Regions from separate parts of the Desulfosporosinus paludis genome, predicted to be linked through region 4. Evidence: riboswitches for the same ligand, from Rfam matches in the RefSeq annotation. Region 4 holds a riboswitch; each other region holds the start of a gene.

Region 1 (3,109 bases), 680 kb from region 4:
AGCCACGACTAAAAACACCGATCGTTCACTCTCTTTGTGAATGTCGTGTTTTGATAAGCCCTTGGATAAGTTCAACTAACTTTCTTAAAAGTTAGCGTCCATTTGCTAGGTACTTCGCTCATAGTCGGACCATTTACGGCAGTCCGGTAGAAACTTGCAGACCTTATCTCTGCGACTATATGAACATATTTATTTATCACAAGGGTTATTCTACAAGAAATTCCAACGCAGGTCAATATGTTCTTCGAACGTTTTATATTAATATATTTAAAACGTTCGATTCTTCGCTATAAAAGCCCAGGGACAAACTAGATCTTTTCAGCCAAAGCAGATAAAGCATTAGCCGAGGAGGACAAAGATTCGATCGTTGCTCCTATTTCTTCCACTGCAGCAGAAACTTCCTGAGTACTTCCCCCGACTTTTTCCAATTCGCGGGTCATTTTGCCGACCAAGCCTTGAATTCCTCCAATAATCTTACGGATGTCTTTCGCAGACGTCGCACTCGATACCGCCATCGCCCGAATTTCCGAGGCTACAACTGCGAACCCCCTTCCGGCTTCCCCGCTCTGGAAGCCTCTATCGATGCATTTAAACCGAGAACCTTCGTGTCACTAGCCACGGAATTAATGTATTCCACGACTTCTTCCATTTGCAGTGCCTTCTCATTAACTTCTTGTGATTGGAGGGTCAGAGCTTGTCCCCCATCAGCAAGTTCTTGAGTCGATATAGCTATATTTTCGATGGCCGCAGAAACCTGTTCTAAGGATTCAGAGAGGTCTTTAGCCAAAGACGGTAAATTTTGCAGGGCGTATTCTCTTTCGTTGGAACCTGTTACGGCTATTCCACCGATAATTACACCACTTTCTCTAATGGGATAAGCGACTCCAGTGTACGCAACCCCTAAGGATTCTGCACCTACCTGTCTTTCAACTTTTTCACCTGTTTTAAGGCATTCGAATGACGTAGAGGTTGGCGGTAAAAGGTCACCGGCTTTAAGCGGCAACATAATGACTGAACCCATTCTAATATAGATATATTTTTCAAGATCAAAAAGAAAAACTGAGGTTTTGCCAAAATCAGTCTCAAAAACCACATCAACCATTTGTTTATAATCCTCAATCATTTGTTATTCCTCCTTTAATTTATCTTTATATCACTCAACGATTGCTTCTTCGAAATTATCGCTCCCCAACCATGTTACAACCTCATGAGAAAAGAGTTGCGTAACATCTATGACTGGGATAATATCTTCCTCCGTTTTGATGATTTCTTGAATAGCTCCCCTGTGGATAATACCGGGGATTTTTTCTAAGGCACTGCTCTCTAGAATTTCAACCACATCATCCACCCACAGGCCAACCTTCTCCTTCTCCTTTTCCTCACTTGACTCAAAGATGATGATCCGGGGTTCTCCTTCATCCGTTGGAGGTATTACAAATTTTTTTCTCAAATCCACTATAGTAACTACCCCATCACGGACTTTAGCAATCCCTTGGATAAATTCAGGTGCACCTAAGAGTCTCTTAACCTCCACAGGTTTAATAATTTCCCGAACACAACGCATTTCTACGGCATAATCCTGTAGCCCAAGTTTAAACTGAATGAATTGTTTCACTTCGTCCATGAGCCTAACCCCTCTCTTCCTTGAACTAGTTCCGTGGGCCAACCAAAAATGCCAAACCCTAAAAAAGGGCATGGCAAGCTTTACAATTGGCGACCTGACGATCGTCAGCTTAACCTGTACGACCCATGGCTTTGCGTCATTAGTTTTCACTAAGTTTGCCTTTTACAACTTCGAAGTTTTTTTAGATATTATATCACAAATATCTGAAAATTGTCCCTAGTCAAAATAAAAAGTCGAATCTACTAATTCGACTTTTTATTTTCCTCGTTATAACTTTTTTCTCGACACTAACTTCCCAATAAAGAATGTCAGAGATCTTAATGATTTTTAGGAATGCCCAGTTCACGATAGGCTAAATAGGAATAAACGATCGGCACAATCGCAATAACTGCTAAAATTATAATAAAACTAATGCCATTGAACGTCATTCCCATTAAAGCTAAGAGAATGTTAATGATCCCGCCGAAGACCCACAACGGAGCAGCCAGCCTATGAGTCTTTCTCCAGACTTCTTCACTAGCAAGAGTCCAAGGGGTTTTAATACCCATAAAATAATTATGCTTAAGCCTTCCCATGACATTCCCCAACAAAATAAAGAGCAGCGAAATCATGACTTGAATCAGAATAGGTCGATTAACAACCATTCCTGAAGCGATGAGCAAGGTTATCAGTTCCATGCCCAGGAAAAAGATAACCAGTAAATATTTCAAAAACTGATACGTTGATTCAAAGGAGCTATAATTCTTACGTTTCGGATCGATAAAGGGAAGTGCCACAAACATAATATACAAACCTAAAATGATTGAGGGAATCCCAAAGGTTCCAAATAATTTACTCCCATACCCATTGACTTCTCCTTGGGCGTTCCAGTGAATTGGCACTCTATCTGGAAGGGAGGGATAAAAATAAACGCCCAGGGCAAAACCCAAGACAATTAGAAGCAGAATCGGCCAATCTTTTTTTAACAAACTGCTAAGTTTCGTCATCGTTAAGTCCTCCTTCATTGACATGACCGGCATTAAAAAACCAATTAATAACCTCTTGAAACACTGTCGTATTTAAAGAATAGTAGATATTTTGGCCTTTTCGCTCATCAGTGACTAATAAGGCCTGTTTTAAGGTATTAAGATGGTGTGAAATGCTGGGCTTGGTCATATTAAATTGTTCTGCGATTTCTCCTGCTGTCATATCATGCTCTTTCAATAGAAGAATAATCTTCCGCCTTGTAGGATCAGCAAGCGCTTTAAACGGCAGATTAAGCATTGAATCACGCTCCTTAAAATAAGATTAGACATTTAGATAATTATCTAACCTTTTAATCGTATTATACTCTCTTTTTCGAAAAAGAGAAGCCCCTTTAGCGGAAAATCTAAGAAATAACAAAAAACTTACGTCAGCTCTAATACTAGAACGTAAGTTTTTGCTTAGCTCATTTATGAACCCATTTTTTAAAGTAAACAGCCGAGCAAAAGCCTCTGAATCTTA
Region 2 (3,109 bases), 2.5 Mb from region 4:
GACCTAATAAGATAGGCCTTTCGTATCATTAATACCTATTATTTCTAAAATAAGCAGGAAAAAGAAGTATTAGGAGGAATATGAAGAATATTCAATTTATGCAGGAGGTAGGATAAATGATTGACCTTAATGCACTTGACAGACCATGCCCAAAATGTTCTGGACTTGGCAGGATCGATAACCCCGCATGGTTACCGTACTGGGATATGCACAATGGCCTTAAGGGTTTGTCTCGGACCGTAGATTCTCAAAAACTAAAAATTGTCGACGACAATGCAGGGCAAGGTCAACCACTTGAACCCATGTTTTTTATTTGTAAAGAGTGTCATGGAAAAGGGAAAATACTTACGGATGAAGGAAAACACTTGATAGAGTTTGTAAAGTTTTGGAGCAATCCGAATTATTAATTTGAACTCCAAACATTATATACGAGATACAGTTAGTGTATCGCCTTTTTCTTTAGTTTTCCGCCAATTACATCATGAACATCATGAATCGTGACAAAGGCATCTTCATCTATCTCATCAATAATTGACTTCAGTTTAGCGATCTCTAAACGGGTAATCACAGAATATACTACGCCTTTTGCTTGTCCGGAATACCCGCCTTTACCTTCTAAGAAAGTTACCCCTCTGCCTAAACGAGCCAGCAGTGCTGATGAAATTTCATCGGGTTTTTCTGAAACAATCATAACAGCTTTAGATTCATCCAATCCTTGAATCGTTAAGTCAATTACTTTGAAGGCGACAAAATAGGCTATTAGGGAATACATAGCTCTATCCCAACCGAATAATAATCCAGCGCTGCTCAGGATGAAGATGTTAAAAAACATGACAACCTCACCAACTGAAAACCCGGTCTGTTTCGAAACAACAATTGCTACAATTTCTGTTCCATCGAGAGAGCCTCCATATCGGACAACCAATCCTACTCCAATGCCGAGGATGATACCGCCGAATACTGCGGCAAGTAAAATATCATTCGTTAATCCTGGTACCGGCTGTAAGATACTAACTCCTATTGAAAGTGTCGTGATTGAAAACAAGGTAGACAAAACAAATGTCTTTCCAATCTGATAGTAACCTAAAACTAAAAAAGGGATATTAAGAGTAAAAATATAGGCTCCCAGAGGCAGCTTTGTCAAGTGGCTGGCCATAATAGAAATTCCCGTGATACCCCCATCAACGATGTCGTTGGGGACTAGAAATATCTCCAGAGCGATTGCTGCAAGTATGGATCCAATAAGCAGGAAAGCATACTTTTTGAAAATGTTAACCAATTTGTTTCTTTTTCGTGTCATGCAACTCCCCCTTGTATACTGCCAAAGACCTAGGCAACCTGAATTATACATAAATACCCAGTTATTATCAAGCTTACTAAAACTATAACATCTTGGCAATATTGCTAATTCCTCTGACATTGAAGTAATTTCCTCAATACTTGCTGTAATTTCTTCTATAGCAGCCGCTTGTCCATGACTGGTATCCAAAGATTAAAAAATACAAAAAGCTGTGACATCAAATGCCACAGCTAAAACCGTATCTGAAGGGTTTCATACTTTGGCAACCAGACTGTCATAGTGTAGCCACACCTTAGGCTCATGGCTTTGCGTCCTTACTTTTCAGCAAGTTTGCTACTACGTCTTGAATTCGCTGGCAGAGGAGCTGAGTTATCCTTGAGCTTAGCAGCAGCTTTGACGGATTGAGTCACTAATCAGACTATCTTTGTAGTCCACTCTTCCAAGTTCCAAACATCCGTCACCCAATCCTCATAAAATTCAGGTTCGTGGGAAACGACAAGCACAGTCCCTCTATAGTTAATGATCGCTTTCTTCAGCTCTGCTTTAGCCTCAACATCCAGATGATTGGTTGGCTCATCCAGGACCAGCCAATTCACGTCTTTGAGCATCAGTTTGCATAAGCGGACTTTAGCGTTTTCTCCCCCACTCAACACCATCATTTTGCTGGCAATATGCTCGCTGGTTAAACCACACCTAGCTAAGGCGCCCCGAACTTCAGCATTCGCCATGCTGGGATATTCATCCCAAACTTCCTCTAGAGCCGTCTTCTCATTCTTTCGGCTCGACTCTTGCTCGAAATAACCTGGATAGAGGTAATCTCCAAGTTCAACTACCCCAGAAATCGGTTCGATGTAGCCAAGAAGCGTCTTGAGAAGCGTGGATTTCCCCAGACCATTAACCCCGCGAATCGCAACCTTCTGACCTCGTTCAAGAGTTAAATCCAAAGGCCGAGTTAGGGGCTCGTCATAACCCAGAACAATCTCTCTCGCTTCGAAAATTACCTTTCCAGCCGCCCGCGCTTCTCGGAACTTAAACGTCGGAGTGATCTTTTCCTTGGGTCTTTCCAGTAAATCCATCTTATCTAACTGTTTCTGACGACTCTTTGCTCGGCCTGTCGTTGAAATCCTTGCTTTATTTCGAGCGATAAAATCCTCTAAGCGATCAACTTCTTTTTGCTGCTTATCATAAGCCTTAATCTCCTGTTGCTTGCGCGTTTCGGCGAGCTGCATGAATTGTTCATAGTTTCCAGTGTAGCGAGTCAAATTAGCGTTTTCCACATGATAAATGACATTGATCACATCGTTTAAGAATGGGACATCATGGGAAACAAGAATAAAGGCATTTTCATAGTTAATAAGATAGCGTTTTAACCACTCTATGTGCTCCACATCCAAGAAATTTGTCGGCTCGTCCAAAATCAAGATGCTTGGGCTCTGAAGCAAAAGCTTTGTAAGCAAAACCTTCGTTCGCTGTCCTCCGCTTAAGTCCGTTACCTCTTTATCAAGACCGATTTCCCCCAAACCTAATCCATTGGCGACCTCTTCTATTTTGGCATCGAGCGTATAAAACCCATTGTGTTCTAAAATGCTCTGAATCTCCCCAACATCCTCTAAAAGTTTGTCCATTTCTGTTTCGGAAACACTGCCCATGCGCTCATATAAAGTCATGATCTCGGCTTCCAAATTAAACATTCCTTGAAAAGCTTCCTTGAGAACATCTCGAATTGTCTTCCCTTTGCTTAAAACTGTGTGTTGATCTAGATATCCGACAGTAACTCGATTGGACCATTCCACTTTCCCTTTATCCGGC
Region 3 (3,109 bases), 1.0 Mb from region 4:
TTGTGGGGGAAAATTGTCCTGGGTATTGGATAATGTTGAGCGCATAGCTGGGCGCGTTCATCTGGAAATTACGACTTTGGTCATTCCTGGGGCCAATGATGATCCTGAAGAGTTCACTGAATTGTCACGATGGCTGCATAATCTGAACATCCCCTTGGCTTGGCATCTGAGTCGTTACCATCCGGCTTATCGTCTCTCGGTTCCACCGACAGAGCGAAAGACTCTAGATCGTTTAGGCGAAATCGCCAAGGAATGGCTTCCCTATGTTTACCTTGGAAATGTCAGGGGTGGGAGCACAACGTTTTGTCCGCATTGCGGTGAAGTTGTGATTCAGCGCGAGCCTGTTATAGTTAACCGCTTGAACCAGGGGTGTTGCCCAAAGTGTGGTGAAGGAATTTCTGGAAAATTCTAATGAAACAGTAAGCTCTAAAAATAACGAATGATTAGATATGAGGCCGAAATTAAAACTGAAAGTACCATTAAAGGAAAACCTACTTTAAAGAATTGGCTGTAGCGTATTTTAAGTCCGTTCTTTTCGGCAATTCCAGCGACGATGAGATTCGCCGAGGCTCCGACTAAGGTGCCGTTTCCACCGAGACAGGCACCTAGGGCTAAGGCCCACCAGAGGGGTTGGGTTTCAGCTGGAGTAAGCTGACTGAGCAAAGCAAGTTTCTGGATCAGGGGAATCATTGTTGCCACGTAGGGGATATTGTCAAGGAATGAGGAAAGCAGTGCGGATATACAGAGAATTAAAAGCGCCGAGAAGAGCGGATCTCCTTTGGTCAAGCTCATACTCCACTCTGCCAAACGGTCAAGAACTCCGACTTCAACAAGTCCCCCGACAAGGATGAACAAACCAGTAAAGAAAAAGAGCGTAGGCCATTCAATCGCTAAGAATATATCTTCTGGTTCTTCGCGGGTCCAGATCATTAAAAGCATCGCTCCGCTGAGAGCGATGGTCGCAGTTTCCAGGTGGAGGATAGAATGGAAAGAAAAAGACAAAATTACTAAACATAGTACGGCAAGGCTTTTTTTGAGTAAGGCAAAGTCTTTAATCTGGTCCCATTCGTTTTGGGCCAAGAGTTTAATTTTTAATTCATCTCTAGTGATCAACTTGCGGCGATACATGAGGTAAAACAGGAATAAAGTAACGATTAAAATGATGGTGATTACCGGACCAAGATTGAGGATAAAATCCATGAAACTCAGACCGCTTTGTCCGGCAATCATAATATTAGGCGGGTCTCCAATTAAAGTTGCTGTTCCTCCTATATTGCTCATGAGGATTTGGCTGAAAAGGAAAGGAATGGGGTCGACCTCTAATTGGTCTGCAATTGACAAAGTTATGGGGACAATCAGTAAAACTGTAGTAACGTTGTCTAAAAGTGCCGATAAAAGAGCAGTGAGCAAAGAGATGGCGAGCATTAGCAACATGGGGTTCCCTTTAACTTTTTTACTAACCCAGATAGCCAGAAAGGAAAAAACACCCGAGCGGCGAGTAAGATCAACGATCAGCATCATGCCAACCAGCAACCCTAAGGTATTCCAATCGATGTGTTCGATGGCCTTATCTTGAGTAAGAATCCCCAAGATGATCATCAATGAGGCACCAAACATTGCGGTCACTGCTCGCGGGAATTTTTCAGTGACGATAAAGAAATAACTAACTATGAAAATACTTACTGCAATCCAAAGAAACATTTTCAACCCTCCATAAATCAGAGCCGATAATTTCAAGCTCAATTGGCAAATAAAAAAGGAGAGCCGTTAATAATAACAACTCTCCCCAGAGAAGTTTAGCTTGTAGCCTGGCGATCTTAGCGTAACGCAAAGCGTAAGAATAACGTTCTGCCTTAAACCTTAGATCCATAGCTTTAGCGTCCTCCGCTTTCGCGAAGTTTACCCCAACCGAAACAACATCTTATCAAATTTGTTTTGAACATGAAACATTGCTAGTATACCAGGAAGAGTCTTACAACGTCAAGTTTGTAAGAAGGATGGGCTGTAATCAATCCATTAATATTCGGATAAAATTCTGGCTTTGATCTAATAATAAAAATTGAGGAGATGAATTTAATCTACTGAAATAAGGAGGCAATGGCTCAATGTTTAAACATGTCAAAGATATGGAATATACGGTACATGTTGATCGACCAGATCCTCGCTTCGCTGTTTTATTGTTGGAGCAATTCGGGGGAGGCAATGGCGAACTTAAAGCAGCCATGCAGTATTTCTCACAGAGTTTAGGATGTAATGATCCAAAAATTCGAGATTTGCTGCAAGACATTGCAGCCGAAGAATTAAGCCATTTAGAAATGGTAGGAGAGGCCTTGGGGATGTTGATCGGGCCGGTGGACAGTATCCCTAAGGATTTTGCTGCCAATCATATGGCCTTACTCGGAGGCGGCCCCCTCTTGGTGAACTCAGCGGGCGTACCTTGGACATCTAATTTCGTCAACTCTACGGGGGACATCTATACGGATCTTTCCGCAAATGCCGGTGCAGAATTAAGAGCTAAGCTCATTTATGAACGGCTTTTACAACAAACAGATGATGCCGGGGTTAAAGACATGATTCGCTTCCTTCTAAGCAGAGAGGAATCTCATAACTTCTCGTTTATGCAGGCGATCAATACTTTAACGGGAACCGGAGTCAACAAAGACTTCAGGGATTCCGATTTCTCCAAGAAATACATGAATATGTCTACAGGTCAGGGAGACAGCCGTGGTCCTTGGAATCAAGGAAATGAGTTTTCTTATGAGGAAAATCCTAATGAAAAATATGGAGGGCCGGCCCAATACGGCAAAGATCCGAACTCTGCCGGGCAGCGGGAAGTTGCTCCGGGTTACATGGATCACACACGCAACAATCCTCAGTATTCTCAACCTCAGCCACCTCAGCAACCAAAACATTGAAATCGTTACTCTTGTTAATAAAACGGGGGGGCGTTGCAAAACGAACTAAAATAGTTCGTAAGCAACGCCCCTTTTTTCCTACTAGAAACAAAACTGCAGGTCCCAAAGAACCCGCAGTTGTCGTATAATTTGAGTTATGCTAACAACCAAATTACACTCTAAAAATTATACTGAATTAAGTGGACACTATCAAT
Region 4 (3,109 bases):
AAGTTGCGGAAATAATAGCAAATCAATTAGGAATTACAGAATTTTATAGTAAAATGAATCCTAGTCAGAAAGCTGAATTTATTAAAGATCTTAAGAAGCAAGGGTATAGAGTAGCTATGCTGGGGGACGGGATTGACGATGCACTAGCTATGTCCGAAGCAAGTGTTGGAATATCTTGGGGTAAAAAAGGAGCAGATTCTGCGGCAAAAGTTGCGGGAATCGTAATAACTACTCAGAATCCTCAGGTGCTTGTAGATGCATTTCTCTTAGCTCAAAAAACGAAAGAAGTAGCGAAGCAAAACATCAATTATGCTATTGGATTAAATGTGTTAGGTTTAGGTCTTGGTGCCGGTGGCTTGATTAACCATGTTAGTGCTGCGTTTCTTGGTGAAATTGGAACAATCGTTACGGTATTCAATACAAGTTATCAAAGGTGGTTTTAAAAGCCAAAGAGGATCCCAGTGGGATCCTCTTGCTACTTTTTCATAGTTTATAAAGTAAGATTTAAGTTAGTTAGTCTTTTGGTTGATTTTTCTGAGTATCGTTATTCATTTCACTGCCAACAGAAGCTCCCGTAACACTACCTAAACCTCCACCGATGGCTGCGCCGGCTGGTCCAGCCATTCCCCCGATTGAAGCACCGATAGCCCCACCTGCTCCTGCCCCAACGATAGTGCTACTGTTTAAATTGCCCTTTTGGGCCTTAGCTTGAGCTACTACGTCTTCCCAACCTTCTTTAGCATTTGAGGCTAAAGCGGCAGTTCCTTCCGTAATTGATACTACTCCTTTTGCTGTAGCTAATGCAACACCGCGCAAAACACTTTTCATTGCTGGTGCTAATACAACGACTGCTGTACCGGCGAGGACTAAACCCAAAAATGAAGATTCTCCAACTGCTTCCGATATACCTTTAAACAAAAGAATTCAACTCCTTTCTTATAAGAAAGTATTTGAAACGTAAATTTCTATTGTATTATTTGTGGTTACCATAAAAATAATTCAAGACTTATTTAAATAAACCAAGAACAGCAAAGGACCAAGGCATAAGCTCAATTCTCTTAATTAAAGGTTAACCATATCTTTACATTGGTTGCCTATTTTCTTAACGATAGGTTGCTATAATTGGATTGAATAAAATATAAACGATAAAGGCAAACTTGGTGAAAGCCAAGGACGCAAAGCCACGGGTCTTCCAGATTACTGAAGACAGCCGGGTTACCGACAAACTACTTTGTTTTTGCAAAGCCTTTATCGCCATTCCTGTGTGGATGGCGATTTCTGTTATAGCAGGGGGAATAAAATTCGAGCGGAGGATGCTCACATGGTTCATTTCAATCTATTCTAAAACGCAATAGGGCCGGAAATTATCTTTTTATGGTGTGAAAAGATGTTTTGAACAATCGAAATGATCGCTTAAAAAATTGAAAGGGGATAAAGGCAATGAAAAATAAGTCCATGCATCGATGGACAATCTTATTAGGTACAGTAATTGCCCAATTGGGGTTGGGATCAATCTTTACGTGGAGTCTATTTAATCAGCCATTAGTGGATAAATATGGTTGGCGACTAAGTGAAGTAGCAATTACGTTTTCAATTACGAGTTTTGCATTAGCTTTCGCTACCTTAGCTGCAGGAAGAGTTCAAGATAATCTAGGGGTTAGAAAACTTGTATCAATTGCAGGTTTATTATTAGGAATTGGTTTAATTGCAACATCTAGAGTAACGTCACTTTCTACTTTATATATAACGGCCGGTATTATAGTCGGTGCTGCTGACGGCATTGCTTACATTACTTTGATTTCTAATTGTATCAAGTGGTTTCCAGAGAAGAAGGGTCTTATATCAGGTATTTCAAACGGGGCATATGGAATCGGCAGCATAATTTTTAACTATGTACTCGAATCTTTGATTAATTATAAGGGAGTTTCTGAAGCATTTTTATATTGGGGAATAATAGCTATGGTTTTGATTCTTGCAGGTGCTCAATTATTAAAGGACGCACCAGTGGTAACTTCGAGTGTTAAGAGTGGTTCAGATCATGAATTTTCTGTAGTAGAAATGATAAAGACGAAGGAAGCTTATACTTTATTTATTGTGTTTTTCACAGCATGCATGAGCGGTCTCTACCTAATTGGGATTGTTAAGGATATAGGTGTCCAATTGGCTGGACTTAATCCGACTGTAGCTGCGAATGCTGTAGCTATGGTAGCGATATTTAATACTACTGGGAGAATCTTACTAGGGGCTTTATCTGATAAAGTAGGCAGACTAAAAGTAGTAATTTTCACACTTTCATTAACAATGATTGCAGTATTCGCTTTAAGTTTTGTGCATTTGAACTTTGAAATTTTCTCTATCTGTGTCATCTTAATTGCTTTTAGCTTTGGAGGAAACATAACCTTATTTCCTCCTATTATTGGTGAATTTTTTGGTTTAAATAAGCAAATGAAAAATTATGGCATCATATATCAGGGCTTTGGATTTGGAGCACTTTCAGGGTTGTTTATAGCAGCAGTAACCGGAGGATTAAGGCCTACATTTCTAGTTATAGGCGGATTAACTTTAGTTTCAATAATTCTTGTTTCGATGATTAAACCTCCAAAACATACTATAAATGTTATAGACGTTAAGGGGTGTTATAATTCATCGCTCTCCTAAATTTATAATTTTACTAACTTTAATATTACATACTCGATTAAATGATGGGCTAGGAAAGAAATAAAGGTAATAGGAGATGAGTATCAAGAGATAGGAAAATAAAAACTATAACTTAGCCGAATTATGGCTAGAAAAAGAAGGAGAGGGACAATTGTTAAGAAAAGTAAAGCTTAACCGGAGTATCTTAATCCTAATTATTGTGTATGCCTTAGTTGCGGTTTTAGTAGGAACAATAAACATCTTAAGTATTGAAGATAATAGTCAAAAAAGTATCGATCTTTATACGAAAACTCTGAATGAAAGTTATGACCAAAAGCTTCGCTCTGTCACCCAACAAGCTATTAGCACTTTAAATGGAATATATCAGCAAGAACAGCAAGGTAGCCTTACTGAAGCACAGGCCAAACAACTGGCGGTCAACGTTATGACAAGCATGCGCTACGGCGATGAC

The links. Region 4 has a riboswitch for cyclic di-GMP ahead of VZF35_RS05405 (OFA family MFS transporter). Riboswitches for the same ligand answer to the same signal wherever they lie in the genome.
Region 1: linked by a shared signal. The riboswitch ahead of VZF35_RS08905 (chemotaxis protein CheW) and the one ahead of VZF35_RS05405 (OFA family MFS transporter) in region 4 are both predicted to bind cyclic di-GMP.
Region 2: linked by a shared signal. The riboswitch ahead of VZF35_RS17695 (YitT family protein) and the one ahead of VZF35_RS05405 (OFA family MFS transporter) in region 4 are both predicted to bind cyclic di-GMP.
Region 3: linked by a shared signal. The riboswitch ahead of VZF35_RS10580 (sodium:proton antiporter) and the one ahead of VZF35_RS05405 (OFA family MFS transporter) in region 4 are both predicted to bind cyclic di-GMP.

The regions. Positions count from the first base shown of each region.
Region 1 covers NZ_CP144211.1:1,738,737-1,741,845, forward strand. The annotation lists purine riboswitch at 102-203, opposite strand; gene VZF35_RS08895 (hypothetical protein) at 309-515, opposite strand; gene VZF35_RS08900 (hypothetical protein) at 533-1,123, opposite strand; gene VZF35_RS08905 (chemotaxis protein CheW) at 1,154-1,624, opposite strand; cyclic di-GMP riboswitch class I at 1,710-1,794, opposite strand; gene VZF35_RS08910 (SdpI family protein) at 1,942-2,610, opposite strand; gene VZF35_RS08915 (autorepressor SdpR family transcription factor) at 2,597-2,887, opposite strand; gene VZF35_RS08920 (hypothetical protein) at 3,073-3,109, opposite strand, start outside.
Region 2 covers NZ_CP144211.1:3,555,350-3,558,458, reverse strand. The annotation lists gene VZF35_RS17700 (hypothetical protein) at 117-407, shown strand; gene VZF35_RS17695 (YitT family protein) at 440-1,300, opposite strand; cyclic di-GMP riboswitch class I at 1,559-1,645, opposite strand; gene VZF35_RS17690 (ABC-F family ATP-binding cassette domain-containing protein) at 1,714-3,109, opposite strand, start outside.
Region 3 covers NZ_CP144211.1:2,092,532-2,095,640, reverse strand. The annotation lists gene amrS (AmmeMemoRadiSam system radical SAM enzyme) at 1-412, shown strand, start outside; gene VZF35_RS10580 (sodium:proton antiporter) at 427-1,701, opposite strand; cyclic di-GMP riboswitch class I at 1,800-1,914, opposite strand; gene VZF35_RS10575 (manganese catalase family protein) at 2,106-2,915, shown strand; gene VZF35_RS10570 (IS1182 family transposase) at 3,052-3,109, shown strand, end outside.
Region 4 covers NZ_CP144211.1:1,056,804-1,059,912, reverse strand. The annotation lists gene VZF35_RS05415 (heavy metal translocating P-type ATPase) at 1-443, shown strand, start outside; gene VZF35_RS05410 (glycine zipper domain-containing protein) at 514-918, opposite strand; cyclic di-GMP riboswitch class I at 1,141-1,223, shown strand; gene VZF35_RS05405 (OFA family MFS transporter) at 1,441-2,658, shown strand; gene VZF35_RS05400 (methyl-accepting chemotaxis protein) at 2,810-3,109, shown strand, end outside.